4 regions of the Mesorhizobium sp. M0618 genome follow, and region 4 is predicted to be linked to each of the others. Evidence: riboswitches for the same ligand, from Rfam matches in the RefSeq annotation. Region 4 holds a riboswitch; each other region holds the start of a gene.

Region 1 (7,599 bases), on a different contig from region 4:
TCCCGGTGGCGGCTTTGAGCAGGCGGTCGCCACCAAAAGCGCCTCATCCTTGCTCGACGTTTGCGCTCAACGCCGGGTCGCCGCTCCTCGGTGAGCGCTCTCTCCAGGTTCGCTTCCACAAAGCGGCGCCGTGTCCGATAAATCGTCGATCCCGAGACCTTCAAGGGTTGCGGCGATCACCTCGTCGCTCACGCCGTCGTTCGCGGCCAAGAGGATCTGTGCGCGTTTTATTTTGCGCGTCGCGTGGCGCCCCCCGCTCAATAGCGCGTCAAGTTGATCACCCTCCGATTGGCTAAGGTCCACAAAACTTTATACTCACCTGCACCTCCTTCAGCGTGCAGGCGCAGATGAATCCGGAAATGAGTCAGTCACTTGGCGAACGACAAGCCGCGCCGCAGCCGCGCTTTACGCAGCTTTAAGGCCAGTATTTGGCCTTCATCTATGCCCGGATCTTCAAACAGCCCCGGCCGAAGCCGACATGCAGCGCCACTTCGACGTCACCGCTCCGTCCGTCCACCAGATGGTGATCACTTTAGAAAAAGCCGGCCTCATCTCGCGCACGCCCGGGGCCGTCCGAATTCTTCCGGAATCGCTTCCGATTTTGCGCTAAAACAACCCATCACAATCTCTGTGGAACGGTACTAGTCATCCGTGATGACGACTGGCGTGCCATTTCCCCTCGGACCACCGTTTGGCGCTCACTCCGTGAAAACCGCTTCTGCCACGCACGCACAGCTTGCGGCCGCATCGTTAAACATCGCCCCCAATGCGATCTTCTGCATTCTAACGACGTTGTCACGCGCTTGAAGTGTTGGCCGAAATCCTTGATCGGCGACCTGCGAGGGATGTCGCAGCCCGACAGGAATTCATTAGTTGACAATGGTGGCAGCGGAGCAGCGCCGCCAATGGGCGACTGAATATTTCACTATGTTAGACAAGCGTAAAAGCGCGATCACATAACGACATAAACATTTCGTTATGCGTCATTGACAAAGGAGCGAACTGCTGTGATTGTCTGCGTGTCGTGGTTCTCGCGTGCGGCGCTGCCGCAGCGGAGCTAAGAGGGAAGCCGGTGCGATGCCGGCGCTGCCCCCGCAACTGTTAGCGGCGAGCCAACCCCAATCATGTCACTGAGGCGAATACCCTCAGGAAGACGGGTAGAGGCTATGACCCCGCGAGCCAGGAGACCTGCCACGCGAATTACGTCCACGGGCGGGGTGTCTCGGTGGCCGCTGCAACCCGGCGTTGATGCCGGCCTGCTAGCGCCTTCCTTGTCACCGACGCCCCAATCATCGGGGTATGACATGACTGTCTCTCAGCAAATTCCTGTAGCAACGCTCGGCGTGCCGCGCTTCGGTCGTCGGCGAGAACTGAAATTCGCGCTTGAAAGCTACTGGTCCGGAACATCGTCCGCTGGCGACCTTCTCACGACGTCGAAGGCGCTCCGTGCCGCTAGCTGGGAAGAGCAGCGCGATCGCGGCGTGTCGAAAATCCCGTCGAACGACTTCTCGCTTTACGACCATGTGCTCGACACCGCAGCCATGGTCGGGGCCGTTCCATCCCGTTACGGCTGGAATAGCGGCGAGGTCCCACTTGACATCTACTTCGCAATGGCGCGCGGCAACCAGGGTCAGACGGAGGACTGTGGACACGCTCGTCACCAGGAGGAGGCTCATGGACCTGGTGTAACCGCGATGGAAATGACCAAGTGGTTTGACACCAACTACCACTACATTGTGCCGGAACTCGATGATGATCAGACGTTCGCCCTCTCGTCATCGAAGCCGGTCGATTACTTCCTCGAGGCTAAGGCTCTCGGCATTCACACACGCCCAGTCATCCTTGGACCCATCACCTTCCTCAAGCTGGCGAAATCGCCTGCCGAGGGGTTCGGTCCCATCGCGCTCCTACCGCGGCTGCTGCCGGTTTACGAGCAGCTTCTGGAGAGGCTGAAGCTGTCGGGAGCCGACTGGGTGCAGATCGATGAGCCAGCGCTTGTCCTCGATCTGAACCCGAACGAACGAGCTGCGTTCGAATTCGCCTATGGCCAGCTGTCGAAAGCCGCGCCCGAGCTGAAGATCATGCTGGCTACGTATTTCGGGTCGCTGGGAGACAATCTCGAAACCGCGATTTCTCTGCCCCTGGCCGGCCTGCATATTGATCTCGTGCGCGCTCCCGAGCAGCTGGAAACGGTGGCTCGGCTCGCTCCGAAGGATCTGGTGCTCTCGCTTGGCTTGATCGATGGCCGCAACGTCTGGCGTGCGAACCTGCCCGCCATTCTCGACCGCATCAAAGCGATCGTCGCCGGCTGGCCCTTGGACCGCGTCGAGATCGCGCCTTCTTGCTCGATGCTGCATGTGCCGATTGATCTGCGCATGGAGACGGAACTCGACGCGGACATCAGGTCGTGGCTCGCCTTCGCGGCCCAGAAGACCGACGAGCTGGTCTTGCTGGCCCGGGCCCTGTCCCAAGGCAAGGATGCGGTAGCAGGCGCGTTGAAAGCGTCTGCCGAGGCTGCCGCCACGCGCGTGACATCTACGAGGATCCATGACCCGCTTGTTCAGGGGCGGATCGCTAGCATTGAGGACAGCGCGAAGCGACGAGAGAGCGCTTTTGGCGAGCGCTCCAGAGTCCAGGCCGGCTCACTCGGGCTGCCGCGTTTCCCGACGACGACCATCGGGTCCTTCCCGCAGACGCCGCAGGTACGCAAGGCGCGGGCCGCTCATGCGAAGGGCCAGCTGAGCTATGTCGACTATGAGACGTTCCTGAAGAAGGAGATCGAGGCTGCAATTCGCTGGCAGGAAGAGATCGGGCTGGACGTGCTGGTGCACGGTGAGTTCGAGCGAAACGACATGGTACAGCATTTCGGCGAGCAGTTGTCCGGCTTCGCGCTCACCCAGCATGCCTGGGTACAAAGCTATGGGTCGCGCTACGTGCGTCCCCCCATCATTTTCGGCGACGTATCGAGGCGCAATCCGATGACAGTGCGCTGGTGGCAATTCGCCCAGTCGCTTACGGAAAAGCCCGTGAAGGGAATGCTCACAGGCCCAGTCACCATTCTCAACTGGTCTTTTGTTCGCGACGACGTACCCCGCTCCGAAGCCTGCCGCCAGATCGCGCTCGCCATCCGCGACGAAGTGACGGATCTCGAAAGATCCGGCGCAAGGATGGTCCAGATCGATGAGGCCGCGTTTCGCGAAGGATTGCCACTGCGCCAATCTGACTGGAAAGTCTATCTCGACTGGGCTGTCGAATGTTTCCGGATCGCTTCAACGGGTGTAAAGGACGCGACTCAAATTCATACCCACATGTGCTATTCGGAGTTCAACGAGATCATTCACGCGATCGCTGGAATGGATGCGGATGTCATTTCGATTGAGACGTCGCGCTCGAAGATGGAACTGTTGGACGCCTTCACGAGCTCCAAATATCCGAACGAAATCGGTCCCGGCGTCTATGATATTCACTCACCACGCGTCCCGGAAGTCGGCGAGATTTCGGACTTAGTCATGCTTGCCCGCGAGCGACTGTCCGACGGCCAACTGTGGATAAACCCGGACTGTGGCCTCAAAACACGCAAATGGGAGGAGGTCCGCCCTGCCCTCATGAACATGGTCGCTGCAGCACGCGCGCTCCGGCAGAAAGTGCAGGCGTAAGGCTTCTCTTCCTCACCGTGTGGGGAGTTGCCGGTGGCGGATGTCGGCCGGGAATATGCCAAACCGATCACACTCTTGTAAATAAGCCACACGGCGAAAATGTGCAATTTTCCTTCGGCACGTGTCCTCATCCCGCAGAAATATAAATGTGACACCACGCTATAGTATTGGTCCTTGGGAACATACAGGCCCCGCGCCTCGAACAAATCGTACACACGTCGTTTCTCAAAGTAGACTGCTTGGCATGTTCGCTCAGGCGGCGACAATATATGATGCTGCGCGTCTGTCCGCTTCCCCAGTTGATTTGCGCAGACTACGGGCGAGGTTGCAGGTTTCGGGTATTGCTAGCGTGTCCCGCCAATTCGGAGATGGACGTGGCAATTCGTGTGGCCCAAGTAAAAGCCGCAATCATTTTCGATTGCGACGTCCGCAGCCAGTTGGCCCTTATTTTCCTGAGATCTGCGTTACAGGCCGGGGCGTTGTCGCCGTTTCGGAGGGTAAGATGGGATAGGCGACCTCGCGTACCTCTCCGGTCAGCGAGTTGAGGAAGGCAACAAGCAGATCAACTTCTTCGTCCGCCAGTACTACGCCAAGCTGGGTGGTCCCCATGATGGCGACGGCCTGTTTCAGATCCCAAACCTTGCCCGAATGAAAGTATGGCGCGGTGAGTGCAACGTTGCGCAGCGGCGCCACGCGGAAAACATAGTAGTCATCGGCTGCATTGGTGACCGCGAATCGGCCCTTGTCTTTGTCCGGCAGGACCTCGGCGCTGGGCTGTTCCACGAGGCCGAATGGGAAATAGGCTTGCCCACCAACGTTGATGCCGGCATGGCAGGACGAGCAGCCTTTGTCCATGAAAAGCGCCAGGCCCTGTTTCTGTTCGGAAGTCATGGCAAGCTCATCACCATTCAGGAAGCTGTCGAACGGGGCCGGTGTGACCAGTGTCGCCTCGAAGGCTTCGATCGCCTTGGCGAAGTTGTCGAAGGTGACCCGATCGGCTTCAGCCGGAAAAGCTGCATCGAACCACTCGACATATTGCGGCATGGACTTGAGCGTGGCGATGACTTGGTCCGGTGTATTGGCCATTTCGATGCCGGCTTGGACCGGTCCCTTCGCCTGAGCCTTCAGGTCTGCGGCACGACCATCCCAGAACTGAGCGATGTTGAAGACAGCGTTCAGTACAGTCGGCGCGTTGCGCTGTCCCTTCTGCCAACCATGGCCGATCGAGGTTTCGTGATTGTCGTCGCCGCCGGTGGCCAGGTTGTGGCACGAGTTGCACGACAAGACGCCTGACGCCGAGACGCGTGGATCGAAGAACAGTGCCTTGCCGAGAGCGATCTTTTCCGGGGTGATCGGGTTGTTGGCGACTGTCGGCGTGGTGGATGGCAAAGCCCTGAAGGTGGCCAATGCCGTATCTCTGAGGTCGGTGGGGATCGAATCCGCAGCAAAGGCGGTGGGTGCCAGCAAGGTGACAGCCATCGTTCTGAATAGGATTTTCATAAATGGTCTTCCTGCGTCGTGCACGCAGCCACTATGCGATCTGCGGCTCATGAACGCCCTGAGCTAGATCAGTTGAGGGAGAGGATCGGGGTCTGGCACCTGTTTTCGCGGCTGAGCTGGGACCCTCTTGGAAGTGATCGCTCTTCTCGATTGGACTTCAGGGAGGAGGAGTATCCCTGCTCGGCAACCGTTTGTATGCATCAAAGCACGCCCTGAGGGCGGCTTCGTAGATTCGGTCACTGCGATCTTCCCGCCATCGTTGAGAAAGTCGATAGCATCCGCAAGAATGGCAATCTCTTGCACGATGTGCGCTGCACGCCTTGCGAAAAGTGACCCTCTGAAACCTCAGGGTTCATTCGTTCCTCCTGACCGGCTGATTGCGTGAATCGACGTTGTCGACACCCGCCGGCTGCACATTGTGATGTCACCAGCGATGGCGGTTTCAATACCTAAGCAGCGACGGTCTATGCGACAGTATGGACGTCCTATCGGAATAGCCGGTCCGCCTTGTCGATCGTCACACCGGCATATAGCTCCGCTTCTACGAACATCCCATCACGCGAGGAAAGACATGGCCAATACGCGCAGTATCGCCAATCTAGCCCTTGTGCCGGCGCGGCGCTTGAGCAGGTCCACCGGCTGTAAGTGCCTCACACCTCGATCCACAGATCCTGGGCGATGACCACCTTGTCGTCATCATTTGACGGACGCGGGGCATTGGCCCATAAGCGAGCCACCGCAAACTGTGCGGTTGCAATGCGTAATGATGTGAATTGGAATGATCTTCGGTTTGCGAAACACGCACGTCCGACGCAGCTTGCGTTGACAGAGGCGGTTTTACGCGCAATAGCACTTCCGCCGGCCTATTTTTGTGGAGTTCAATTGTGGTTCGGCCAAGGGAGCTGGGCACCGGACCGGCCCCGTGTAAACCTCATCAAAGAGAGAGAGACCCTGCATGGAAGAATTCTTACCGCGCATCGCCACTGGTGCCGGCATCGGCCCGGCTCTCGCAGAGAAGGGCGTTGGGTTAATGCTGGGTTTCCTGCAAAGCCACGCGGCCGACGGTCCCGTTGCGCGCATGATCGAGGCCATTCCGGGAGCTTCGGAATTAGTAGCGAAGTATCATGGCGACGACCCAGAGGGTGGCGGCCTTATGGGGCTTGGCCAGCAATTGATGAGTGAGGGTCTCAGCATGGCAAAGATCGCCGGCCTCGCCAACGAGACGATCGCCTGCGCCAAGGAACATGCCGGCGACGAACTCGTGGACGAGGTCCTCAATTCCGTTCCTGGCCTTCCCCAGTTCGTCTGATCAGCGGCAGCCGGGGGCGCATGACCTCGTGCGCCCGTGCCGGCCCGACTGCGCAGCAGGCATTCTCCGCCGAGCGTTCCGTACCGATCTCGCCAGACCACCGACCGCCGGGCACGCGAAGCGAGCGTTGGAGTACTTCATTCGTCTATTTCAAAATCGACCTCAGGCGAATCGATGTGTATAATTTCCGGCGGTAAGGGTTTATCCTGAACGCTTTCGATGAAGCTCGCGAGATAAGCAAACGTATTGTATTTCTCGAGGACCAACCGCTTCGCCTCTCTTATTGCGCCGCGACGTTCCTTCCAGAGGTCCGAGTTGATGATTTCTTGAATTTTTGGGATTACGTTCTTGTCCTCTGGGTCAATCAGAACCATAGAGTCCGAAGGGAAGAACCTCGTGATTGCAGGGCTGCCGTAATAGATCGGCATTGTTTCAGCAACGAAGCAGTCCATAAGCTTCTCTGTAAAATAGTAATCAGCACGAGTATTCTCGAACGCTATACTGTAACGGTAAGGTGCGAGTGCGTTCCATTTATCTCCAATCAGCCGAAAACCTCGGCCGAACAGGTCAAAATCGAGCTCCTTCCTCAGCCGTTCCAGAAACGCCAGCCGATATCGATGTCCTTTAAGCAGGGCGATGTCACTGGTAATCCATGAGAGCCGAAGCGGCTTATCCACGACTTCGCTGACCAGAAGTTGGTCATATGTCTTGTTTACAGACCAAGACCGAGTGATAGGTGGAGACAAAACGAATCGGCGCGCTGCATTCTGCCGAGCAGCCAGCTCTGCGTCACACGTCAGGACGATAGTATTTTTCCCCTGCCCTTCATGAAACGCGCGATGAGCTTTCGTCGGCGGTTCGCCGATTGCAAAAATTGTCCTGTTTGGGCTCGCCTCGATATCAACAGGGAGCCCGAAAAGAGAAGCAGAGTTAAAGACGATATGCCAATCGGGCACGAAGGATGTCGTGCGAACAAAAGCGACATTGTTCCAGATTCCACTGCCCTTTGGAGTGAGATGGTGGATTGCATCATCCAAAACGCCCCAAGAATCTAGACATGTAGCTACAATGGGCGCCGGGCGTTCCGTCAACAATTTGGCCGACAAAGAAGTTTCACTCCCTTCACTCGTGAAG
Region 2 (7,599 bases), on a different contig from region 4:
GCCTGCGCGCCGGTGATGACGTCGAACTTGTTGACGCCGTGATATTTGTCGGCAGCGGCTTCGGCCGGCGCATAGCCCTTGCCCTTCTGGGTGACGACATGGATGAGCACCGGGCCTTCGCCATTGTCGCGGACGTTTTTCAGGACCGGGATCAGATGCTCCAGATTGTGGCCGTCTATCGGGCCGATGTGATAGAAGCCGAGTTCCTCGAACAGCGTGCCGCCGGTGACGTAGCCGCGTGCATGCTCGACTGCCCTTGTGATCGCACGATCCGCGCGCTTGCCGAGATAGGACGTCAGTTTCTTGCCGAAATCGCGCAGGCCGATATAGGCCTTGCCGGAGGCCAGCCGCGCCAGATAGGCGCTCATCGCGCCGGTCGGCGGCGCGATCGACATGTCGTTGTCGTTGAGAATGACGATCAGCCGTGCATCGAGCGCGCCGGCATTGTTCATCGCCTCATAGGCCATGCCGGCAGACATGGCGCCGTCGCCGATGACGGCAATGACGTTGTTGCGGCCGCCGGAGAGATCGCGGGCGGCGGCCATGCCGAGGCCGGCCGATATCGACGTCGAGGAGTGGGCGGCGCCAAAGGGATCGTACTCGCTCTCGGCGCGGCGGGTGAAGCCGGACAGACCGCTTTCCTGGCGCAGCGTGCGGATACGGTCGCGGCGGCCGGTCAGGATCTTGTGCGGATAGGCCTGGTGGCCGACATCCCAGATCAGCCGGTCGTCGGGGGTGTTGAAGACATAGTGCAGCGCCACTGTCAGCTCGACCACGCCAAGCCCTGCGCCCAGATGACCACCCGTGCGGGACACGGCGTCGACCAGCTCGGCGCGAAGCTCGGACGCCAATTGCGGCAGTTCACTTTCGGCAAGCGTGCGCAGGTCGGCCGGGATGCGGACCTTGTCGAGAAGCGGCGTATGCGGCGTTGCGTTCACGGTGCTCGGGCTTTCGGTTGATGGGCGAATAGGCCGCCGGCCGGCGAAAGTAAATGTGTGTCAGTGACGCGGATCAGGCCCTAGTCTTTTGTCTATGCATTTCGTTCTGCCACTTTTGGGTGACAGGGCATCAGCTTTCCGGCAGCGGAATAAACTCTTCCTCGTCTCCGGGAACGATGTCGAAGCGGCCCGTCTTCCATTCCTCTTTCGCCTGTTCGATGCGCTCCTTGGACGACGAGACGAAATTCCACCAGATGTAACGCTTCGAACCAAGAGAGGCGCCGCCGAACAGCATGAAATGCGCCCCGGTCTGCGACGACACGACGATCTCGTCACCGGGACGGAACACCAGCAGCCGTTCGGCTGGGAATACATCACCCGAAATTGAGACCTCGCCTTCCAGCGTATAGATGGCGCGTTCTTCCGCATCAGCAGGGATTTTCACGCTGGCGCCGGGCGCCAGGCGCAGGTCGGCGTAGAGCGTCTCCGTGTCGGCCCTGACCGGGGACCGCAGTCCCTGGAAATCGCCGATGATGAGGCGCCCGTTGACGCCTTCGGCTTCGATCTCGGGAAGCCGAAGCGCTGCGGTATTCTCGAAAACCGGAGCCACCTCTTCCTTGTCGTCCGGCAGAGCCAGCCATGTCTGCAGGCCGGATACCGACATCGACGCGCCACGCAGTTCCTCCGGCGTACGCTCCGAATGGACGATGCCGCGGCCGGCGGTCATCAAATTCACGTCGCCGGGCTGAATGACCATTTCGGTGCCGAGTGAATCGCGGTGCCGGATCTTGCCGTCGAACAGATAGGTGACCGTCGACAGGCCGATATGCGGATGCGGACGGACATCCAGTGCCTGACCGGCGCGCAGGATCGCGGGACCCATGCGGTCGAAGAAGATGAACGGCCCCACCAGCCGCCTTTTTGCCGTCGGCAGGGCACGGCGCACCTGAAAACCACCGATGTCCTTGGCGTTCGGGATGACCATCAATTCGATCTGATCGCTGGCGAAGGCATCGCCTGCCTCAGGGTCTTTCCCGGGGAAGAAGCTCATGGACTCTCCTTGTCGGTGGTCGAAGGCCGCCTGGCCGCATCAGGCAAAGCGGATCGCCGCCTTTGCCCGCAGCTTGGCCGCCACCTCTTCGCGATTGCGCGGATGCTGGTGGGTTTCGAGCGATTCGAGCAGCTCGTGCGCCGAGGCGGCGATGGCTTCGACGGCATGGTCGAAGGCGTGCTGGTTCTGCTTCGAGGGTCGCGTGGTTCCGCTCAGCTTGCGGACGAACTGAAGAGCCGCGTCGCGCACCTCGTCATGGGTTGCCGGCGGATCAAAATTGAACAGGGTCTTGATGTTTCTGCACATCGCTTCCGGATCTCCTCTTGTCCTTGAGCTGTTTCAAGCGGAACGAGTTATATCCTCGATCATGATCATGTCCAAAAACCGGTGAGGCGAGGCCATCGTTCGGACCGGGCCTCAATCCGCGTCGAGTGGCTCCGTTCCGACCGGCTTGCCGTCGCGCGACAGCCTGATCTTCTCGACCTTGTCCTCGGCGGCCTTCAGCAGCCGGTCGCAATGCGCCTTCAGCGCCTCGCCACGTTCATAGATCCTGATCGACTGGTCGAGCGGCACGTCGCCACGCTCCAGATCATCGACGATCTTCTCCAGCGCATCGAGTGCCTGCTCGAAGCTCATCGCCTTGACGTCTTCGTTGGTCTCATCGGCCATCATTCATCCTTTCATCAGTCGCCCGACATGGGCGGCGACCGAAAATGCCAATCCCTGCAGATCGTAGCCGCCCTCGAGCAGGCTGACGAGCCGGTTGCCGCTGTGGCGTGCCGCGCGCTGCATCAGCTGGCCGGTCGCCCAGTCGAAATCATCCTCGGTCAGATTGATCTCGGCCAGCGGATCGCGGTGGTGCGCGTCGAACCCCGCCGAAATGATAATCAGGTCGGGCGCGAAATTGTCGAGCGCGGGCAGGACGCGCGACAGGAAGGCATCGCGAAACACTTCGCTGCCGGTCTGCGGCGCCAGCGGTGCGTTGACGATGTTGCCGGCGCCCGTTTCGGTCTTCGCTCCGGTGCCGGGATAAAGCGGCATCTGGTGTGTCGAGCAATAGAGCACCGACGGATCGTCCCAGAAAATATCCTGCGTGCCATTGCCGTGATGCACGTCCCAGTCGACGACGGCAACGCGCTCGACACCGTGTTTCTTCTGCGCATAACGCGCCGCGATCGCCGCCGTGTTGAACAGGCAAAAGCCCATCGCCGTGGTCTTTTCGGCATGATGGCCGGGCGGCCGGGCGGCGACGAAGACGTTGTCGGCGCGGCCCGAAAAGACATCATCGACGGCGGCGTTGGCGGCGCCGATCGCGGTGATCGCCGCTTGCCAGCTCTTCGGGCTGGCAGTGGTGTCGGCATCGATGCGGGCAATCCCCTCGTCGGGGATGGCGGCGCGCACGCGGGCGACGAAATCGGCGGGATGCGCGTAGAGGATGGTGGCCTCGTCGCCTTCCGGCGCCTGAATACGATCGAGCCCGGCAAAGGCTTCGTCGTCGAGCACGCGCTCGATGGCGCGTAAGCGGTCGGGCCGCTCGGGATGTCCGGGCGGCGTGAGATGCTCGAGGAAGATCGGATGGGTGTAGAGACGGGTGGTCATTGTCCTAATCTAGTGACCCGGATCGACAAAGGCCATGCACGGGCGGCCGATGACTGGGGAAAATCGCGACTGCGTCCATTCGCGTCGCCGCAGGCATTGGCCCCGCGGGCGCTTCGGCGTAAGGTCCCTGGTACTGCCTGGTGCCCGCCGCAAGCGGGAGAATCGGGAACACGGTTGAATTCCGTGGCGTGCCCAACGCTGTGAGGGGGACCGCGCCGGTAAATGCCACTGTCGATGACGGGAAGGCACCGGACGCGGGTTGATCCCGAGCCAGAAGACCGGCCTGGCAGGCATTGTCATCCGCGTGGTCAGGCGGATGGCATCAGAGCGACGTGCGTCTACTTGGACGCACAAAGTACGCTCTGTCAGTTTTGAATCTGCAATCGCAAGGGGACAAGCGATGCCGGAACACATGACCGCTGCCATTGACGATGGATTTGACCAGAATGCGCGCGATGCGGTCTACCGCGCCATGTTCACGCGGCGTGACGTGCGCAGCCATTTCCTGCCCACCGCGATCGATGACGACGTGCTGGCACGGCTGCTGCTTGCCGCCCATCACGCGCCATCGGTCGGCTTCATGCAGCCATGGAATTTCATTGTCATTCGCGATGTCAAACGACGGGCGGAGGTGCGCGACCTGTTCCTGGCCGCGCGAGAACAGGAACTGCCGGCGATCGAGGCGGAAAAACAGGCGCTGTACCGCAAGCTCAAGCTGGAAGGCATCTGCGAGAGCGCGCTCAACATCTGCATCACCTGCGACCGGCAGCGCTCGAAGGGTTCGCCGCTGGGACGCTGGCACAATCCGGAGATGGATCTCTACAGCACCGTCTGCGCGGTGCAGAATTTCTGGCTGGCCGCGCGTGCCGAGGGCGTTGGCGTCGGCTGGGTGAGCATCATCGAGGCTGAGGCGCTGAAGCGGCTGTTGGCCATTCCGGATCACGTAACGCCGGTCGCCTATCTCTGCGTCGGCCGTGTTTCCGAGTTCGCTCCCAAACCGGACCTTGAAACGCATGGCTGGGGACGGCGGCTGCCGCTGCCGGAGCTGATCATGAGCGAGACCTTTTCCGGGCAAGGCGAGACACAGCTCAAATCCACCGTGGCGCGCCTCAACACCGTTCCTGCCTCACCAGACACCATCCGCCCAGCCGATCAGGGTGTGGCGCCGGCCGTAGCCCAGCGCGAACCGCCGAAGGAGGCCAGCGCCTTGTCCTTGAGCTCCCTGAACTTCGACGATGCCTCGGCCAGCCGGGCGTCCCAGGCCGGATCGGGCACCTGGCCCGCGATGGTCTTGAAATAGACCTGCATCAGGCAGGCGATGGCGAAAGGCTCGATGAACGCCGCCTTGAATGCCCAGGCGAAGACGATGGCGAGCACAAAAGCCCAGCCGGCGAGCTGGCCAGGCATCAGGAACAGAATCGCACCGGCAGGTGCCAGCATCATCAGAAAGATGATGAACGACATGCCCCACATGATGACCGCCAGCCAGACGGCGTTCTTGACCATGACCTTGCCGTTCTGAGCATAGAGCACTACGCCTTGGCGCGCCGTCTCGAAGGGCGAGGCTGAATTGATGCGGATGTTGTAGCCGAGGATGATCTCGTCGACATAGGTCAGCGACAGGCGGATCACCGTGTTGATGAAGGAGACCAGGCCGCTCAGGCCTGGTATCGGCAGGAAGGCGGCGATACCGCCGAGCAGGCCGGTGATGGCACGGATGGCACCCTTGACGAGTCGGTCGACGACGAAAAGGATGTTGGCTTCGGCAAAACGCTGGGTGACGACATCCCTGGCGTAGGCGATCTGGTCCTGACCGCCGGGAATGTCGCGGCCGTCGATCAGATGAACCATGACGGCGATGTGGCCGGCCTTGACGACATAGAGGATGTATTCGCGGATCCAGTAGACGGCGATCGAGACGACGCCGAAACCGACCACGCCGCCCCACAGGGCAAACGACAGCGGCCCGTCGGGATCGGTGGAGATATGGCCAACGCCATAGCCGACGGAGGCGCCGGTGCCGGTTGCCATAATATAGGCCAGCGTGATGCCGAAATAGACGATCATGCGAAAGACGATGAACGGCCAGGTCCGCATCATGATGGACACCGACCGGCCGATCTCGAAATCCCACATGTGTCCCGAATCTCCGCCTCAGAGATGGTGGAAGAGGATGGACTCAACCCGGCGATTGTCAATTGCGGCCCTGACGCCAAAGGGCGACGAATTCGGGGTAACGGGTTCGGAGCCCGCCAGCGCGTTGGCTGACGGAGCATCAAACGAAAAACCCGCCTGTGCGGCCGGTCACTGGCGCAAATCAGCACCATGGACGAATATATACCTTAGCTGAGGGCATGGTGTCAAGAAAAAATTCCTATCGTGAACAGCTGCCGGCACGAAAGCTCCGGTGAGAACTTCAATTCGACTGCGGATCCGGCTTCTTCAGCAGGCCTTCAAGCAGTTGCTTGAACGCCGTCACCACCTTCTTCGACGTCGTTTCGGGGTCATTCGAATTGGCGATCCGTTGCGCTGCCTGGCTGCTCGCTCCGATGATCAGTCGCGAGGCGGTCTCGGGGTCGAGGCTGGAGACAACGACCCCCTCCTCCTGCAGCGCGGTCAGATGGTCGGTCATTGAAGCGATGCACGCACTGGCATTCGGCCATTGCGCTGGATCCCCCAGCACGGCCGGGCCATCGCGGAACATGATGCGCTGGATTTCCGGCTCCAGCGCCATCTCGATATAGGTCGAGCACTCGTCGACGAAATGTTGCCAGCGGGTCGGTGCTCTCGACGCGACCTCATTGATGCGCGCCGCCATCTCGCCGTCAATCTGGGCTATGACCGCCTGCAACAGCCCCTTCTTGTCGCCGAAATGATGATAGAGCGCACCGCGCGTCAGCCCGGCCGAAGCGGTGAAATCATCCATCGAGGCTTCCGCATAGCCTGTTGTGCCGAAGGCATGACGGGCCGCCGCAATAAGCTTTGCGCGCGTCTCGGCGATCATCTCCTTGCGGGGTTTGTGCATGTGTCCTGGACCTATTCACATACGCTTCGTATGCTAATTGACATACGCGGCGTATGCTCTATCTAATAATCATACGCTCCGTATGTAATTGTCCAATCGTCCTTTGTCGAGGAACCAACCGATGCAAAATCCCTATGCGGAAATCTTTCGTGCCCCCGGCGCCAAGGGCTTTGCGGCCGCCGGCTTCCTAGCGCGCCTGCCGATCGCCATGGCGCCCATCGGCATCGTGGCGATGCTGTCGCAGGCGCGCGGCGAATACTGGCTGGCTGGAGCCGTCTCGGCGACATACGCGCTGGCCAACGCCTTCGTCGCGCCGCAAATATCGAGACTGGTGGACCGCCTGGGCCAGACACGAATCGTCGTGCCCACCACTATCATCGCGGTGCTGGCTTTCGCCGTCCTCATAGCGGCGGCCAACCAGGACTGGCCGGTGTGGACGCTGTTCGTGTCGGCACTCCTGGCCGCCGCCATGCCAAGCATACCTGCGATGGTGCGGGCGCGCTGGACAGAGATTTTCCGAGGACGACCGCAGATGAACACCGCATTCGCCTTCGAGTCCGTGGCCGATGAACTGGTCTATATCGCCGGGGCATCGTTATCGGTCGGCCTGAGTGCCGCCCTATTCCCGGAAGCCGGCGTTCTGGTGAGCACATTATTTCTCGCATTCGGATCAGCGGCCTTCATCCTGCAACGCTCGACCGAGCCCCAGGTGCGGCCGGTCGACCATAACTCAAGCGGCTCGGCGATCCGCCTGCGGCCGGTTCAGATCATCACGCTTGCCCTGATCTTCGTCGGCGCAACCTTCGCGACGACGGAAGTGACCACCGTGGCGATCACCAAGGAGCTTGGCCAACCCGGCGCCGCCAGCCTTGTCATCGGCGTTTATGCGCTGGGATCGTTCGTGCTCGGCATCATCGTCGGCGCGCTCAGCCTGAAGGCGCCGCTGCAACGCCAGCTCGCCATCGCAGTCGCCCTCGTCGCGCTCG
Region 3 (7,599 bases), on a different contig from region 4:
CTGACGCTGCTCGCGTTGACCATCGTGGCCTCGCTGAAGGCTGTCGGGATCATCCTTGTCATCGCCATGCTGATCGCGCCGGGAGCGATCGGCTTTCTTTTGACGAAGAGCTTTGAGCGCATGCTCGCCATTGCAGCAGCCGCCGCCATCGGGTCGAGCGTCGTGGGAACGATCCTCAGCTATCACATCGACGCAGCCACGGGCCCGACGATCATCGTCGTTCAGGCCGGCGTTTTTTTGCTTGCCCTGTTCCAGTCGAAGCGCCCAAAGCAACGGGTGCAGCTGGGCATTTCGGGAGAGTAATCGCGGCCCTGACCCAAGCCGCACTCAAAGCCGGTTGCGGATCAGCATGGTGACGACGAAGAACGCGCCGACCGAGCTGGTGATGATGCCGATCGGCAGTTCCTGCGGCGGCAGCAGCGTTCGGGCCAGGAGGTCGCTGGCCAGCAACAGCACCGCGCCGAAGACGGCGCAGCTGGCAACCAGGCGCAGGTGCAAGGGGCCCGCCAGCGGCCGCGACAGATGCGGGATCATCAGCCCGACGAAGCCGATGACGCCGGCGACCGAGACCAGGATCGCCGTCGAGAAGGCGGCGACGAGAAAGGTCATCCTTCGCATCCGCGCCACCGGCACGCCCAGGCTTTCGGCGGCGTTTTCGCCGGCCAGGAAGGCATCGAGCCTGCGATGGTTCCACAGCGCGTAAGCCAGAATGGTGCCTGCTCCCAGCGCGCCCAGCCAGATATTATCCCAGCGCGCCAGGCCAAGGCCCCCATGGTCCAGAACAGCACGGAGTGGGCGGCGCGCTGATCGCCGGCAAAGACAAGATAGTTGGTCAAGGCGGTGAACATGAAGGACACGGCAAGGCCGGCAAGGATCAGCCGCTCCGGGCCTTGCCCCCTCACCCGCGCAACCAGCAGCAGCACGACGCCGGCAGCCAATATGCCGCCGGTGAAGGCCGCGACCGGCAATGTCCAGATGCCGAAACTGTCGCCGAAGACGGTGATAACGGAAACCGCACCCGCGGCGGCGCCCGACGACAGGCCGAACAGGAACGGATCGGCGAGGTCGTTGCGGGTCACCGTCTGCAGCAGCGCACCGACGACGCCGAGGCCGGCGCCGACGCAGATGGCCAGGATCGTGCGCGGCAGCCGCAGGTCGACGACGATCTTGCCGACCGGTCCTGCCACGTCGTGCCCGCTGAAGCCGATTGCACGGCCAAGCGCGGCAACAACATCGGTCAACGGGATCAGTGTCGAACCATAGGCGATCGACAGCAGAGCGAGAGCGGCGATCGCCGCCGCTCCCACCAGCATGGCCAGTGCAAATGCCGGATGGCGCAAGCCTGGAAATGCGTCGCGTCTGTCAGGACGCGTGCGACGCACTTCCAGGATCTTTTGTTCATGCATGTCGTTGCCCCAAAACCGCTGCGCACTTTTGGGCGACAGGCATCAAAACGCTTCCGGATGCATGGCCTTGGCGATCTTGTCGATGGCTTCGATGTTGGCCGGTCCCGGCGTCAGTTCGGCATAGCGCAGGGCGACGAAGCGCTCGTTCTTGACCGCGTCCGTCTCCTTCATGGCCGGATGCGCCTTCAGGAAATCGAGCAGTTTCCTGTAGCCACCGCCATCCTGGTAATCGAGCAGGATGAGGAATTGCGGATTGCGCGACGCCACCGTTTCCCAGTCCGTATTGCCCCAACTGGTGTCCATGTCGGCTATGATGTTGTCGCCGCCGGCGGCTGATATCATGGCGCTGGGGATGGCGAATTTGCCTGCGGTGAACGGCTTGTCCTCGCCGGAATCATAGAGGAAGACCCGCGTTCCCTTGGCGTCGCCGACCTTGGCGGTGATGTCGGCGAGCCGCGTCTTCCAGCCGGAGACAAGCTTCTCAGCTTCGGCCTCCTTGCCGAAGATCTTGCCCAGCTTTTCGACGTCGCCATAGAGCAGGTCCATCGAGGCGGCGGGGCGGCTCTTGTCGAGATGGACGCAGCTTTCCGTCAGCACCAGCGTCTTGATGCCGTGCGGGGCAAGCGTATCGGGTGTCACCTCGCCGCCCGGCTTCATGCCATAATACCAGCCGGCGAAGAAGAAATCCGGCTCGACCGCGACGAGGTTTTCGAGCGTGGGGTATTTCGGCGCCAGTTCCGGGATCGAGCCCTGCTCGGCCTTGAATTCGGGACCGACCTTGTACCATCCGGAGATGCCGGTCAGGCCGACGATCGCCGGCTGCAGTTTCAGCGCGAAGGCCATCTCGGCCATGTTGAGATCCTGAATGACGGCACGCTTCGGCGGCGCGTCGAAGGTCAGCGGCTTGCCGCAGCTGTCGACGGTCACCGGGAAGGCCAGGGCTGTCGAGGCCAGCAGCGAGAAGGCAAGCGAAAAAGCGAGGCGTTTCAAGGGTTTTCTCCTGTGGACGGGATTGATCGATATGTGACGGCTTCAATCAGAATGGCGGCGCGGCACGGTTCGGCATCTCGAACACCGTCAGTTCGCGGTCTTCGGTCGGATGGCGCAGACGCAGCACATCGATGCCGAAAATCTCGCGAATCAGCTTTTGGGTCAGCGCTTCGCGCGGTGCGGCGAGCGCTTGCAGACGGGCATGGTTCATCACCGCCACCCTGGTGGCGAACGGTGCCACCAGCGCCAGATCGTGCAGCACCGCGATCACCGTCATCTCGAAGCCTGCGACGAGGTCGAGCAGTTCGCCGCGGGCGCGCGGGTCGAGATGGTTGGTCGGCTCGTCGAGAAACAGGATCTTTGGCTGCTGGGCGATGGCGCGGGCCAGTTGGGCGCGCTGGCGCTCGCCGCCCGACAGCGAGCCGATGGTGCGGCCAAGCAGCGGCAGCAGGCCGGTCCGGCGCAGCGCATCGACGACAATGTCACGCTCCTCGCTCCTGCGCCGTAGCCGAGCGTGCGGGACCCGGCCCAGCTCGACATAGTCGATCACCGCCAGCCGCGGATCGGGCTGGTCGGTCTGGCCGACAACGGCGATATGCAGCGCCCGCTCGGCGGCGGAAATCCCGTCCAGCCGGCGCCCGCCGAGGTTCACCTCGCCGGAACTCGGCCGCAGCATGCCCGACAGCATGCGCAGCAGCGTCGTCTTGCCCGCGCCGTTGGGACCGATGATGGCAAGGCGATCGCCAGCGGCCACCGAGAAGCTGACCGCCTGGACCAGATCCCGGCCATTCGCCATGGCGCAGAGGTCATGTGCTTCGAGAAGCGCTACGGTCATCGGCTGCCCGCCAGATTGCCGGGATGGCAAAGCGTGCACACGATGATGCGATGATCGATAGAGCCGTCCAACTTTCCGTCACTTTCCAAAACTGGCGACGGAAGGAAGCTGGCGAAGCGGCCGACAAGACCGGGATTCGCGTTTCCTCCCGGCACACCCCGTCCGGTCAACTCAGTGATGGCAGGTCTCCTGGCTCGCGGGTCGTTGCGCCATCCTGCCTTCCCAGCCTTGCCGGCCAGTGGCATTCACGGATTTTGCTCGCCGCTTACAGTTGCGGGGGCAGCCACGGCCTCGACCCCTGGGGATCTCACCGTGTTCCCTTTTCACCCCTCGCCTTTCGACTCGGGGACCATCACCGCTTCAGCGTAGATTTCCCCCAATCGCTTCGCAATGGATTTCTCGGACGGAGTGGTGGGCCGGCTAGGGAAAACATGCATTTCACGCTTTCGATATGTAATAACATTACGCTTTAGAGGATGCCGCCTGGCGCTGTCAAGCGAAGCCTGCCGAATTTGGCTCGTCGGCGGCAAGGGGCGCTCGACCGCTGTGCCATATCGGTGTGCGACTGTGACGGGATCGGTTCGATTGCGCGGGATGCGCAATTTCGATCAAACTGGCCGCGCCAGGAAACGGCAGGATGATCTGGCCAATGCGAGGAGCAAAATGAACCCGACCGAGAAAGCGCTGTGGTTCGTCGAAAGTCATCTGCCGGAGGCGATCTCGCTTGACGATGTCGCGCAAAGCAGCGGCGTGTCGCGTTTTCATGTGACGCGGGCTTTCGGCGCTGCCACGGGCCGCTCGGTGATGGGCTACATGCGCTCACGCCGGCTCACCGAGGCGGCGCGCAAGCTGGCCGGCGGGGCGCCCGACATTCTCTCCGTCGCGCTCGACGCCGGCTACAACTCGCATGAGGCGTTCACCCGTGCCTTCCGCGATCAGTTCGGCACCACGCCGGAACTGGTGCGCGCGCAAGGCACACTCGACAAGCTCGACCTCGTGGAGCCGATCCTGATGGACCAGTCCTTCCTCACCAATCTCGAACCACCGCGTTTCGAGACCAGCCGGCCGTTCCTGATCGCCGGCCTCGGCGAACGCTACAGCTGCGAAACCAGCGCCGCCATCCCGATGCAATGGCAGCGCTTCGGCCCCTATATCGGCAACATTCCGGGCGAGGCCGGCGATGTCGCCTATGGCGTCTGCGTCAACGGCGACGATGCCGGCAATTTCGACTACATCGCCGGCGTCGAAGTGTCTGATTTTTCCGACCTGCCCAAGGAATTCAGCCGGGTGCGGGTGCCGGCGCAGAAATATGCGGTCTTTGCCCACCGCGAACACATCTCGACCATTCGCCGGACGGTCAACACGATCTGGAACAAATGGCTGCCGGCTTCCGGCCACGAGATATCGGATGCGCCGGAATTCGAACGCTACGGCCCTGAGTTCGATCCACGCAGCGGCAATGGCGGGCTGGAGATCTGGATACCGGTGAGGGCGTAGTCGGTCAGGCCATCGGCAGCGCCGGCCAGCGATCGACTATCCCGCCGCCGGAAAACACAGCGATCGACCCGAACTGCTGCAGCACGGCTTCGCTCTGCGTCGGGCGCAGGAAGGCGTAGTCGCCGGGCTTTGCGGTCGCGTCGGCGGGCAAGCCCATGAATTGCTGGTTGGAGGACAGGCCGAGCAGCCCGTTCGCCTTCATGCCTTCGGGGAAGACCGGCTCGGCCATCCACTTGCCGCCATAGAGATAGCAGCCCTTGCGCGGGAAGCGGCCGAGCGCCTGCAGCAGGCGGGTGACGGCCGGCGGGCCAGGCAGCATCGGCTCGACCATTTTCAGGATCGGCGTGGCGATGAAGGCCGCCGGCTGGAAGCCGTCGAGGCCTGGCGTATCGAAATCACTGGGCAGCACAAAGGCCGAGCCCATCGAAACCTCGTTGGCCATGCCGCCATGATGAAGCAGTGCGGTCTTGCTGCCGCCGATGTTCAGGATACGGCGCTGGTCGGCGCCGAGACAGGCGACGAACGCCGAGGCCTGCGCCGACGCCTTGGCCAATGCCTTTGCCGGTCCGCCGAAAAGGCCGGGAATGAGCGGCGCATGCGCCTCGTAGGCCATGACGCCTTCGCAATGCAGCCGGGCCGGCAACGCGCTCAACGCCTTCGACAAGGCCTCAGGATTGGCGAACCCGCCGCGATGCAGCCCGACATCGATCTCGAAAGCGATGCGCAGGCCGATGCCGAGTTCGCCAGCGAGGGCGCCATATTCCGCCAGTCTCTCCTCGCTGTCGATCAGCCAGCAGACACGCGACCAGTCAACATTACCCTTCACCAGCGCAGCCCTTGCCGCATCGACAGGCATCGGCTTGCCATACAGCAGATCGGCATCCGGAAACGCCTTCAGCACCGCCTCGCTGATCGGCGGATGGAAGGTCATGACATGATTGGTGCCGAGCGCCTTGCCGATATGCGCAAGCAGCGGCAGGCAGGCGAGCGATTTGTCGACCAACCGCACAGCAAGGCCGGGGTCGAGCCTGTCTTTCACCAGGGCAATGTTGCTGTCCAGCCGGTCGCGATCGAGCAACAGGCAGGGCTGGAAGATGCCGGCGGTCTTCAGCGCATCCGAGAGGGTGGAAAAATAGGTGCTCATCATTCGATGCCGAACAGGCCGGCCATGTAGGGCGAGACGAAGCGGTTTTGCGGATCGATGTCGCGGCGCACCGCCATGGCGTCGTCCCAGCGCGCATAGAGCTTTTTCAGATCCGCCGCTTTCAGGCTGTGCATCTTGCCCCAATGCGGCCTGCCGCCATATCTGCGGAAGATCGGCTCTGCCGCCCGCATGAACGGCAGAGGATCGTTCGCTGCATCATGGTGGATGGCGATGGAGCAGGTCAGCCTGTTGTAGAATGGCGAAAGCCAGAACTGGTCCGGCGCGACCGAGCGCACCTCCATCGGGAAATAGACCTCGGGAAAGCGCTTCTCGGTCAGCTCGATGATCTCGGCCAGCGCCTTCGGCCCCTCCTCGAACGGCAAATGATATTCCATCTCGTTGAACTTGGTCTGCCGGTCGCTGGCATAGACGTTGAGCCAGTCCTGCACATAGTCCTCGGCGGGAAATCTGGCGGCCGCCGAACGGATCAGACGGCCACGCAGCGATGGCAGCCAGGCAAGTGAGGTGCGCAGCCTGCGCAGTGTCCTCAAACCCGACTCGTCCTCTTCCGGCGGCCGTGCGGTGAGTGCGGCGTCGCTGAAATCGCTGGCGATGAACTGCGCATAGCCGGAAAACGGAATGTAGTAGAATTCGGCCGAGCGATGCGCGGCCATCATTGCCTCGAAATCGCGCAGCATCTCGGTGATCGGCAGCACCCATTTGCGGCGGCGCAACCGGTAGGTCGCGATGTTGTTCAGCGTCACTTCGGTGAGCACGCCGAAAGCGCCGAGCGCGACACCGATGGCATGGATCATGTCCTGATCCCCTGCCTGCTTGAAGTCGCGGACCTTGCCAAGCCCGTCGACGATCTGCACCGTCTCCAGCTGCGTGTGATAGGCGCCGAGCGTCGGTCCCGAGCCGTGCGTGGCGGTGCCCAGCGCGCCGCCGATCGCCTGGCGGTCGATATCGCCCATGTTGGGCAGGCCCTGGCCAATACCTTGCAGGATGCCCATCAGCGCGCCGAGCCGGGTTCCTGCCCGCACCCGCGCCTGATGTTTTTGCGCATCGTGCGAGACCAGCCCTTCCAGCCTCTCCAGGGACAGGATCGTGCCCTGCGATTTCACCAGCGGCGTGAAGGAATGACCGGCGCCGGCGACGCGCACCGGGCCAGGCGCGGTCCGGACGAGATCACCGAGCTCACCGGCATCGCCGGGGCTGGCGATCAGCTTGGGCTCGGCGCTTACAAAGCCCGACCAGTTGCTCCAAATGTTTGACATGCCACCTCCCCGCTCAGGCAACCGCACGACGGCGACGCGACACAAGGACGAACAAACCGAGCAGCGCCACGCTGGCCACCGCGCTGGCGGCGGCGAATTCCGGCACCGGCCGGAAATCCTTGCCATCGATGAGCAGCGACGCCGCGATCGGCCCGATCGCCAGGCCGAAAAGCTGGGCTGCCGGCACCAGCAGCACGGCGGTGCGTGTCTCGTCGGCGGTAATCGCCAGACGGATCTGGTAGGGCACGATGAACAGCAGGATAAAGCCCATGGCCAGGGCAGCGACCCAGAACGTCGTCAGGCCGGGGCTACTGGCAAGAACCAGGGAACTGACAAGCGCGACGACGCCGATCGCCGCGATGGCAAGGCGATAATCGATGCGCGCCTCGAACGCCGTCGCCGTCATCGCCCCCAGGACCTGCACGGCGAGGCTGGCCGAGACGATCAGGC
Region 4 (7,599 bases):
ACCGTGCCGATCGCAACGCCTGCTTCGGCGAAGGGTGCTGCGGTGAGCTTTGGCGTGCGGCCGGAGGACCTGATCATCGCCAGCGGCGCGGACTATCTGTTCGAGGGGACGGTCGACTATGTCGAGCAGCTCGGCGAGGTTCAGCTGGTCTATGTCGACATCGGTCGCGCCGACCTGCCGCTGGTGACCAAGCTGCCCGGCAATGTCGAAGTCAAGCGTGGTTCGACGTTGCGGCTGAGCGCCAATGGCGAGGACCTGCATATCTTCGACGCTGACGGACGGTCGTTTGCCCTTCATGAGGCTGAAGCGAAGGCGGCCTGAGGCAGGACCGCGTCTTGGACGCAAAAAGAGCGGCGGGCTAGGCCCGCCGCTCTTTTGTTGAAGATCAGCTTCGGCTGTTAACGGCCGAAGAGATTCCGGTCGCTGCCCTGAGGGGCGGACTTCTCCACGTCGCCCGACGAATTGAGCAGCTTCTCGACGAGGCCACCGCTGTTGCGGACCGAGCTCGTATGCGCGCTGTCAACCGAAGTAACCGCAGGCTGATTGGCGCCATTGGAGCCAAAGTTGTCGCTGCCGGCGAACGCGCTGCCGGTGATGGCCAGAACGGCGGCGGCAGCAATAAGGATCTTGTTCATTTTAGTCTCCTGAATTCTGGATTTCGCCAGGACGGCAGACACAGCTGCCGTCGGTTGCGAAATTGGCTGTTAGCGACCGAAGAGGTTACGGTCGCTGCCCTGAGCGGGCGTCTGGGCAGCCGGTTCCGAGATCTTGGTGGAAGCCGTGTACGACTGGTCCACAGCAGCGGCAGGCTGATTGGAGCCGTTCGAACCGTAGTTGTCGCTGCCCGCGAAAACGCTGCCGGTGATGGCCAGAACGGTGGCGGCAGCAATGAGGATCTTGCTCATCTTAAATACTCCTGAATGTCTGAATTTCGAATGTCTGAAGTTCGCCAGGGCGGCGAGCGAGCCCGCCGTCAACTGGGAATCGGCTGTTAGTTGTTGCCGAAGAGGTTGCGGTCAGCACCCTGGGCAGGCGCCTGAGCAGCCGGTTCCGACTTCTTGGTCGAAGCGGTGTACGAGCTGTCGACAGCAGTGGCTGCCGCGGCGTTCGAACCGTAGTGGTCGCTACCAGCGAAGGCGCTGCCGGAAATGGCCAGAAGGGCTGCGGCAGTGAGAATGATCTTTTTCATTTTTGTACTCCAGTATCGTCTTTTTCCGTCCGTCTAGCGGCGTGTCTTGGAAATGAAATCGCGTCGTTCGGACAGCCCCGATGTGGGAGGGCAACCCCGCCTTTTCCAATCACGAAGTTGTTCCGTGTGGACCATGAATCCACACCTTGAAATTGTACCAAGGGAATCTACGGGTATATTTTTCTTCTTTATATCAGCATGTTAAGTGTAACCGCTGGATGGATCACTGACTGTTTCAGAGGCCCAGCGTTCACACCGTCCTGCACGCACCGTCAACAGAAACGAACCGTTCGGTTCGATTTTAGATCGAGCTAATAGTCACTTTTCGAAACCGTTAACCTTTTTTGACCCCGCCAAGGGCTCCGATTCGGGGATATCGCAGCCGGCAAAATGGCCATCCGGGAGGTGGATTTCAGCCCGCGACGGTCTGCGGGAACGTTCGCAGGCCGTGTCGCGCCGCATGGATACGATGTCGTTTTCATGCCGACGGCGCGCCCCCGATCGTGGTTAGATCATACCATCTCAGGTGCCGCTTCGTGACGACGAGGCGGAGAATTGGGAAGCCGGTCAGAATCCGGCGCTGCCCCCGCAACGGTGGTGGAGTTCAAGTCGCAACGGGAGACCACTGGGCAACTGCCTGGGAAGGTGTCGCGATGGTCCGCAAGGACAACTCCAGAGCCCGGAAACCAGCCCGAGATTGTTAGACTCGACTGATCGCGGTGGGCGGTCAAGAGGTGGATAGCGCATGTCTGGCACCTAGCCGGCCTGCGTTTCAATCCTTCCTCCATCACCACCAGTTCAGTCCTTAGAAACGAGGACAGGACATGGATACCCGCAACGACATGCTGAGGCTCCTGAAGGGGCACCGGCAAGGCTTTTCGCTGGAGCAGCCCTTCTACACCGATCCAGACTACTTCAAGCTCGACATGGAGCTGATCTGGTATCGCGACTGGCTGTTCATCGGCCATGATTGCGAACTGCCGAAGCCGGGCAGCTACATCACCGTGCAGATCGGCGACTACCCGGTCGTCCTTGTCCGCGACCAGCACGGCAAGATCAACGCCTTCCACAATTCCTGCCGCCATCGCGGCAGCCGCGTGTGCAACGCGGAAAAGGGTACGGCGGCAAAGCTCGTCTGTCCGTATCATCAATGGACCTATGAGCTGGACGGCCGCCTGCTGTTTGCCCGCCAGATGGCCGACGGTTTCGACAAGAGTGATTTCGGCCTGAAGCCGGTCGCCTGCGAGAGCGTCGGCGGCTACATCTTCATCTGTCTGGCCAAGGAGCCGGCGGATTTCGCGCCGATGCGGGCGATGATCGAACCCTATCTTTTGCCGCACCGGTTGCGTGAAGCAAAGATCGCCTTCGAGAGCACGATCGTCGAGAAGGGCAACTGGAAGCTGGTCTGGGAAAACAACCGCGAGTGCTATCACTGCGCCGCCAATCATCCTGAGCTGTGCAAGACCTTCCCCGAGGCTCCGACCGTGACCGGCGTCAACGGCGCCGACAGCGACCCTGAAATGGTCGCGCACTGGGCCAAATGCGAGGCATCAGGCCTGCCGAGCAAATTCCGCATCGATCCGGCAGGGCAGTACCGCGCCACCCGCGCGCCGCTGCTGCGCGATGCCGTCAGCTACACCATGACGGGAAAACGGGCGGTCCAGAAGAACCTGTCCGACAGCGTTTCAACCGACCGCATCGGCTCCTTGCTGCTTTATCATTATCCGACAACCTGGAACCATATCCTCGGCGACCATGCCGTCACCTTCCGCGTGCTGCCGATCAGTGCCACGGAAACCGCGGTGACGACAAAATGGCTCGTCCACAAGGATGCGGTCGAAGGCGTCGACTACGATCTCGCTGAGCTTACCCATGTCTGGACCGAGACCAACGACCAGGACCGCCGCATCGTCGAGGAAAACGCCTTCGGCATCTTGTCGCCGGCCTACGAACCAGGCCCCTATTCGGAGCTGCATGAGGGCGGCGTGATCCAGTTCGTCGAGTGGTACGCGTCGTTCATCGGACCGCGCCTTGCCGAAGGCGACCGGCCGGCCCTGCGCAGCGTCGCCTAGCCCAGGGGACAAGAGGATGAATGCGATGACGGACCTTGGCCTCTATCGCCATCTCGACCAGATGACGCCCTGGAACGACAGGCTGCAGGTGCTGGAAGTGATCGGCGTCAGTGACGAAGCGCCTGACGTGAAGACCTTCACCTTCCGCTCCGACAACCAGACCTGGTTCCGCTACAAGCCGGGCCAATTCGTGACTCTGGAACTGCCGACATCGGACGGGCCGCTGATGCGCACCTACACGCTGTCCTCCTCGCCATCGCGGCCGTTCTCGATCGCGGTGACGGTGAAGGCGCAGGCGGGCAGCACCGGCACGCGCTGGATGTTCGACCATCTGACGCCCGGTTCGCACGTCAAGGCCTATGGGCCGACCGGCGACTTCTCGCTGCATAGCCACCCGGCGGCCAAATATCTGTTCATTTCGGCGGGCTCCGGCGTGACGCCGATGATGTCGATGCTGCGCTGGCTGAACGACTGTGCGCCATGGACAGATGTCGGCTTCGTCAACTGTGCGCGCCGCCCGGAAGAGATCATTTTCCGCAAGGAACTCGAGCTGCTCGGCAGCCGCATGCCCGGCCTGTCGCTCGGCTTCATGATCGAGGAGCGGTCGAGCCGCGAGGGCTGGTTCGGCCATATGGGCCGCATCGACGCAATCCGGCTGCCATTGCTGGCGCCCGATTTCCGTGAGCGCGAGATCTTCTGCTGCGGCCCCGATCCCTTCATGCGCGCCGTGCGCGGCATGCTGAACGCCGCCGGCTTCGACATGGCGAAATACCATCAGGAAAGCTTTGCGGCGCCTGCCGTGGAGGAGATCCAGGCGCCGTTCTCGCCACTGCCGGAAGACGGCGCCGCCGTTGCCGTCGAGGCCGTGACGCCGATCCGGTTTTCGCTTTCCGATGTCGATGCCGAATGCGTCGCCGGCCAGACCGTGCTGCAGACGGCACGCGCCTCTGGGGTGCGGATTCCCGCCGCCTGCGAGTTCGGCCTGTGCGGCACCTGCAAGGTGAGGAAGGTCGCGGGCGACGTCGAGATGAGTCACAATGGCGGCATCCTCGATCACGAAATCGAGGACGGCTTTATCCTCGCCTGTTGCTCGAAGCCGCTTTCTGCGCTTGAAATCGAAGCGTGACCGGCTGCGCTCGCCCGAGTCTGCGCCATCTTGCCAAAAACCCTGCAAATGGTTAGACGCCTGCAACGGTGGGGTTGACCGTAAGGCCCGAAGATCATCTCCGCGGCCTGCTCGGCGGGGGAGCAAACATGCGACAATCCGGCATCTATGCCATTGCCAGCAAGGATATCGTCTTTGAATCCTTCGACGGCGAAGCCGTCGTTCTTGACCTGACCACGGGCAAATATTTCGGCTTCTCTGATTCAGGCAGCAGACTTTGGGATGCACTGTCGTCCGGCGTGCCTGCCTCCGAACTGGTCGGCGCCGCGACCGGAATTGGCGCCCTCGATGCCGCCGCAATTGACGGCTTTGTTTCACAATTGCTCGAATTCGGTTTGCTGGCGGCCGTAACCGATGGCGTGGCAAGACCGGCTCCAAGCGAATTGCTGGCTCAGCTCGCCGCTGCCAGAGAGCCCCTCAAGGTCGACATCCATGACGATCTCGCCGATCTCATTGTCGTCGATCCCATCCACGAGGTCGAGGAGCCCCTCGGCTGGCCCGCGGTGAAGCAGGCCAACTGAAGCGCCCATCAGGTTCTCGTTGCCGGACAGCTCCGGAATAGGCAAACCCATGCCGAACGTCACTCTCGAAAACTTGGTTGACTACGCACGCCATGTCCTGGCGCAAGCAGAGAGCAGCGCCGCGCATTATCCACTGACCCGCAAGGCGGGCTTGCCGCATCTGGATTTGAGCGCGCATGTCAGCGCCGGCGCATTGGCGGATGCCGTCGCTCATGGCTTTGTCACTGCTCCGGGCAACCGAACGCCTGCCGACATCTGCCGCGTCTTCGTCGCACATCCCGGCATAGACGGCATCGCGGCACCGGTCAGTTGGGGCCAGGGGCCCTTCACGCAGCATGGGTTCGCCACCCGGCTGGCGGAGGCCGGATTGCGCGGCAACCATTTTCACGACCTGGATTTCTGGCAGTTTTATGATCCGCAACGTCGCGTTGGCGTGCAATTGATGGCTTCGGCCGATGCCTTTCCACCGTGGGAGCCGGGAGCGCCGCTGCGCCCCTTCCTCCATTGGGAATATGGGGCGCGCGGCATGCGCCTTGCCCATGCCGGCACGCTCGGCGCCAATGGCAAGGGCGTGCTGCTGGCCGGTGCGGGCGGGGCCGGGAAATCTGGAACCGTCGCCGCCGGCCTCCTCAACGGACTGGACAGCGTCGGCGACGACTATGTGCTGATCGACCTCTCCAAGGGCGTGACTGCCCGCCCGTTGTTTTCAACACTCAAGCAGGATCCCCAGGGATTCGCTCGGCTTGGGCTGAAGCACCGGCTGCCGGCGCATGGCCCGCTTAACTGGCAAGGCAAATATGCGTTTCACATTGATGACATCGCTCCCCGGCCGGTGCCTGAAACTCTCGACATCGTCGCGCTGTTGGCGCCACATATCGGCGGTGGTGGGGCAAGTTCGATCCTGCCGGTGTCGCGCAGGGATGCCATGATCGCCTTGGCGCCGTCGGGCATAGCGCAGATGCCGGGCGAGCGGGAGAGCGGCTTTCGCTTCTTCAGCGACCTGACCCGCCTGCTGCCGTGCTATCGTCTGTCGCTGGGGACGCAGCCACAGGAGATAGCCGGCACGATTGCGGACTTTCTCACGCGGGGCGCTTCGTGAAACTGAGCGTGATAATGCCCGTCTACAACCGTGAGCGCTATGTCGTTTCGGCATTGCGCTCGCTGGTGCGGCAGCGGGACGCCGCCGATCTCGACATCATCGTCATCGACGACGGCTCGACCGACGGCTCTGCTGAGGCCGTGCGCTCGATGATGCGCGAAAACCCCTGCATCCGACTGTTCCAGCAATCCAACATGGGCGTGGCCAGGGCGCGCAACGCCGGGCTGCGGCAACTGCCGCCGGATGCGGAGTTCGTGTCATTCCTGGATTCGGACGATATCTCGCCGGCCGGGCGCTTCAAGAAGGACCTTGCGCGCTTCAGAGCAGACCCCGGCCTCGAGCTGACTTATTCGCTGATGACGCTGGCTGACAGGATTGACGATGAGCGGCTGGAGCCGGCTGTCGATAGCCACACGATGACGCTTCGGGGAATTTCGCTGAGCGCCGCCGTGTTCAGCAGAGGGCTTGTCGACAGGACGGGCGAGTTCGATGAGGATTTCGAGCAGGCTGAGGATACCGACTATCTGCTGCGCGTTTTCGAGGCGGGACCGAACTACGAATTGTTGGACGCCGTCGCGATCTACTACCGACGCCATGCCGGAAATGTGACCAGGGAGCATAGCGGCAGGGTCCGCAACCACTTGCGCGCGATCCACAAGTCGATGCGGCGGCGCAAGGCCGATCCGTCACGGCGAGAGGTTCAGGGCATCTTCGAATTGAAGAGCCCCGCCGATTGGCGGATGCTATGATGCTCGACACAATCGGGTCGGATCAGCCAAGCCCGCAACGCTGCTGGAGACGCCGATGAGGCTGAGCGTCATCATGCCGGTCTACAATCGCGAACAATTCGTTGGCCTCGCGCTGCGCTCGTTGCTCAGGCAGCGCGAAGACATCGATCTCGACATCATCGTCATCGACGATGGGTCGACCGATGGCTCGGCAGCCGTCGTGAGGTCATTGATCGACGAGGCCCCGTGCATTCGTCTTTTCCAGCAGACCAATGGCGGAGTCACCAAAGCGCGCAATGCCGGGCTGAAACAGTTGCTGCCGCAGACTCGCCTGGTGTCGTTTCTCGATTCGGACGACATCTCCCCGACAGGGCGCTTCAAGGCGGATCTCGCCTGCTTCGAAGAGGATCCGGGCCTGGACCTGACCTATTCGCGCATGACGCTGGTCGACAAGATAGATGGCGAGACGCTGGAACCGGCCGCCGACAGCCACTCCATCACCGTGCGAGGGATCCACCTGTCCGCCGGGATCTTTGCGCGAGACCTCATCGAGCGCACCGGTGGTTTCGACGAGGATTTCAAACAGGCCGAGGACACCGACTATCTGTTGCGTATCTTTGAGAGCCAGGCAAAATACGTTATGCCCGATACGGTGGCTCTCTATTACAGGCGTCATCCCGGCAACATGACCAAGGAAGCCGATGTGCCCTTTCGCGAGTTCATGCGCGCCATTCACAAGTCGATGAAGCGTCGTAAGGCCGACCCCAACTTGCACCGGGTGGAGGGGATCTTCGACTTCAAGGATCTCGCGCAGTGGCGATTCCT

What was found. A riboswitch is a leader RNA that binds a small molecule or an ion and turns the genes downstream of it on or off. The one in region 4 is predicted to bind cobalamin.
Region 1: linked by a shared signal. The riboswitch ahead of metE (5-methyltetrahydropteroyltriglutamate--homocysteine S-methyltransferase) and the one ahead of NKJ04_RS00355 (aromatic ring-hydroxylating oxygenase subunit alpha) in region 4 are both predicted to bind cobalamin.
Region 2: linked by a shared signal. The riboswitch ahead of bluB (5,6-dimethylbenzimidazole synthase) and the one ahead of NKJ04_RS00355 (aromatic ring-hydroxylating oxygenase subunit alpha) in region 4 are both predicted to bind cobalamin.
Region 3: linked by a shared signal. The riboswitch ahead of NKJ04_RS31015 (ABC transporter ATP-binding protein) and the one ahead of NKJ04_RS00355 (aromatic ring-hydroxylating oxygenase subunit alpha) in region 4 are both predicted to bind cobalamin.

What each region holds. Positions count from the first base shown of each region.
Region 1 covers NZ_JAMYQH010000033.1:64,473-72,071, forward strand. Annotated here, with positions in the region: partial or broken gene NKJ04_RS27875 (helix-turn-helix domain-containing protein) at 1-303, opposite strand, end outside; cobalamin riboswitch at 1,009-1,210, shown strand; gene metE (5-methyltetrahydropteroyltriglutamate--homocysteine S-methyltransferase) at 1,305-3,656, shown strand; gene NKJ04_RS27885 (cytochrome-c peroxidase) at 4,101-5,156, opposite strand; gene NKJ04_RS27890 (hypothetical protein) at 6,112-6,465, shown strand; gene NKJ04_RS27895 (glycosyltransferase family 10 domain-containing protein) at 6,603-7,599, opposite strand, start outside.
Region 2 covers NZ_JAMYQH010000018.1:11,543-19,141, reverse strand. Annotated here, with positions in the region: gene dxs (1-deoxy-D-xylulose-5-phosphate synthase) at 1-938, opposite strand, end outside; gene NKJ04_RS19490 (pirin family protein) at 1,069-1,989, opposite strand; gene NKJ04_RS19485 (DUF2277 domain-containing protein) at 2,029-2,295, opposite strand; gene NKJ04_RS19480 (exodeoxyribonuclease VII small subunit) at 2,407-2,658, opposite strand; gene NKJ04_RS19475 (histone deacetylase family protein) at 2,662-3,588, opposite strand; cobalamin riboswitch at 3,710-3,889, shown strand; partial or broken gene bluB (5,6-dimethylbenzimidazole synthase) at 3,905-4,618, shown strand; gene NKJ04_RS19465 (hypothetical protein) at 4,741-5,724, opposite strand; gene NKJ04_RS19460 (TetR/AcrR family transcriptional regulator) at 6,005-6,613, opposite strand; gene NKJ04_RS19455 (MFS transporter) at 6,735-7,599, shown strand, end outside.
Region 3 covers NZ_JAMYQH010000044.1:33,544-41,142, forward strand. Annotated here, with positions in the region: gene NKJ04_RS31000 (metal ABC transporter permease) at 1-303, shown strand, start outside; partial or broken gene NKJ04_RS31005 (FecCD family ABC transporter permease) at 328-1,313, opposite strand; gene NKJ04_RS31010 (ABC transporter substrate-binding protein) at 1,449-2,396, opposite strand; gene NKJ04_RS31015 (ABC transporter ATP-binding protein) at 2,443-3,231, opposite strand; cobalamin riboswitch at 3,394-3,600, opposite strand; gene NKJ04_RS31020 (AraC family transcriptional regulator) at 3,895-4,728, shown strand; gene NKJ04_RS31025 (DSD1 family PLP-dependent enzyme) at 4,733-5,872, opposite strand; gene NKJ04_RS31030 (D-arabinono-1,4-lactone oxidase) at 5,872-7,149, opposite strand; gene NKJ04_RS31035 (MFS transporter) at 7,163-7,599, opposite strand, start outside.
Region 4 covers NZ_JAMYQH010000001.1:74,970-82,568, forward strand. Annotated here, with positions in the region: gene NKJ04_RS00335 (ABC transporter ATP-binding protein) at 1-321, shown strand, start outside; gene NKJ04_RS00340 (DUF680 domain-containing protein) at 399-635, opposite strand; gene NKJ04_RS00345 (DUF680 domain-containing protein) at 705-905, opposite strand; gene NKJ04_RS00350 (DUF680 domain-containing protein) at 992-1,189, opposite strand; cobalamin riboswitch at 1,697-1,898, shown strand; gene NKJ04_RS00355 (aromatic ring-hydroxylating oxygenase subunit alpha) at 2,014-3,261, shown strand; gene NKJ04_RS00360 (FAD-binding oxidoreductase) at 3,287-4,387, shown strand; gene NKJ04_RS00365 (PqqD family protein) at 4,516-4,947, shown strand; gene NKJ04_RS00370 (serine kinase) at 4,997-6,046, shown strand; gene NKJ04_RS00375 (glycosyltransferase family 2 protein) at 6,061-6,795, shown strand; gene NKJ04_RS00380 (glycosyltransferase family 2 protein) at 6,851-7,599, shown strand, end outside.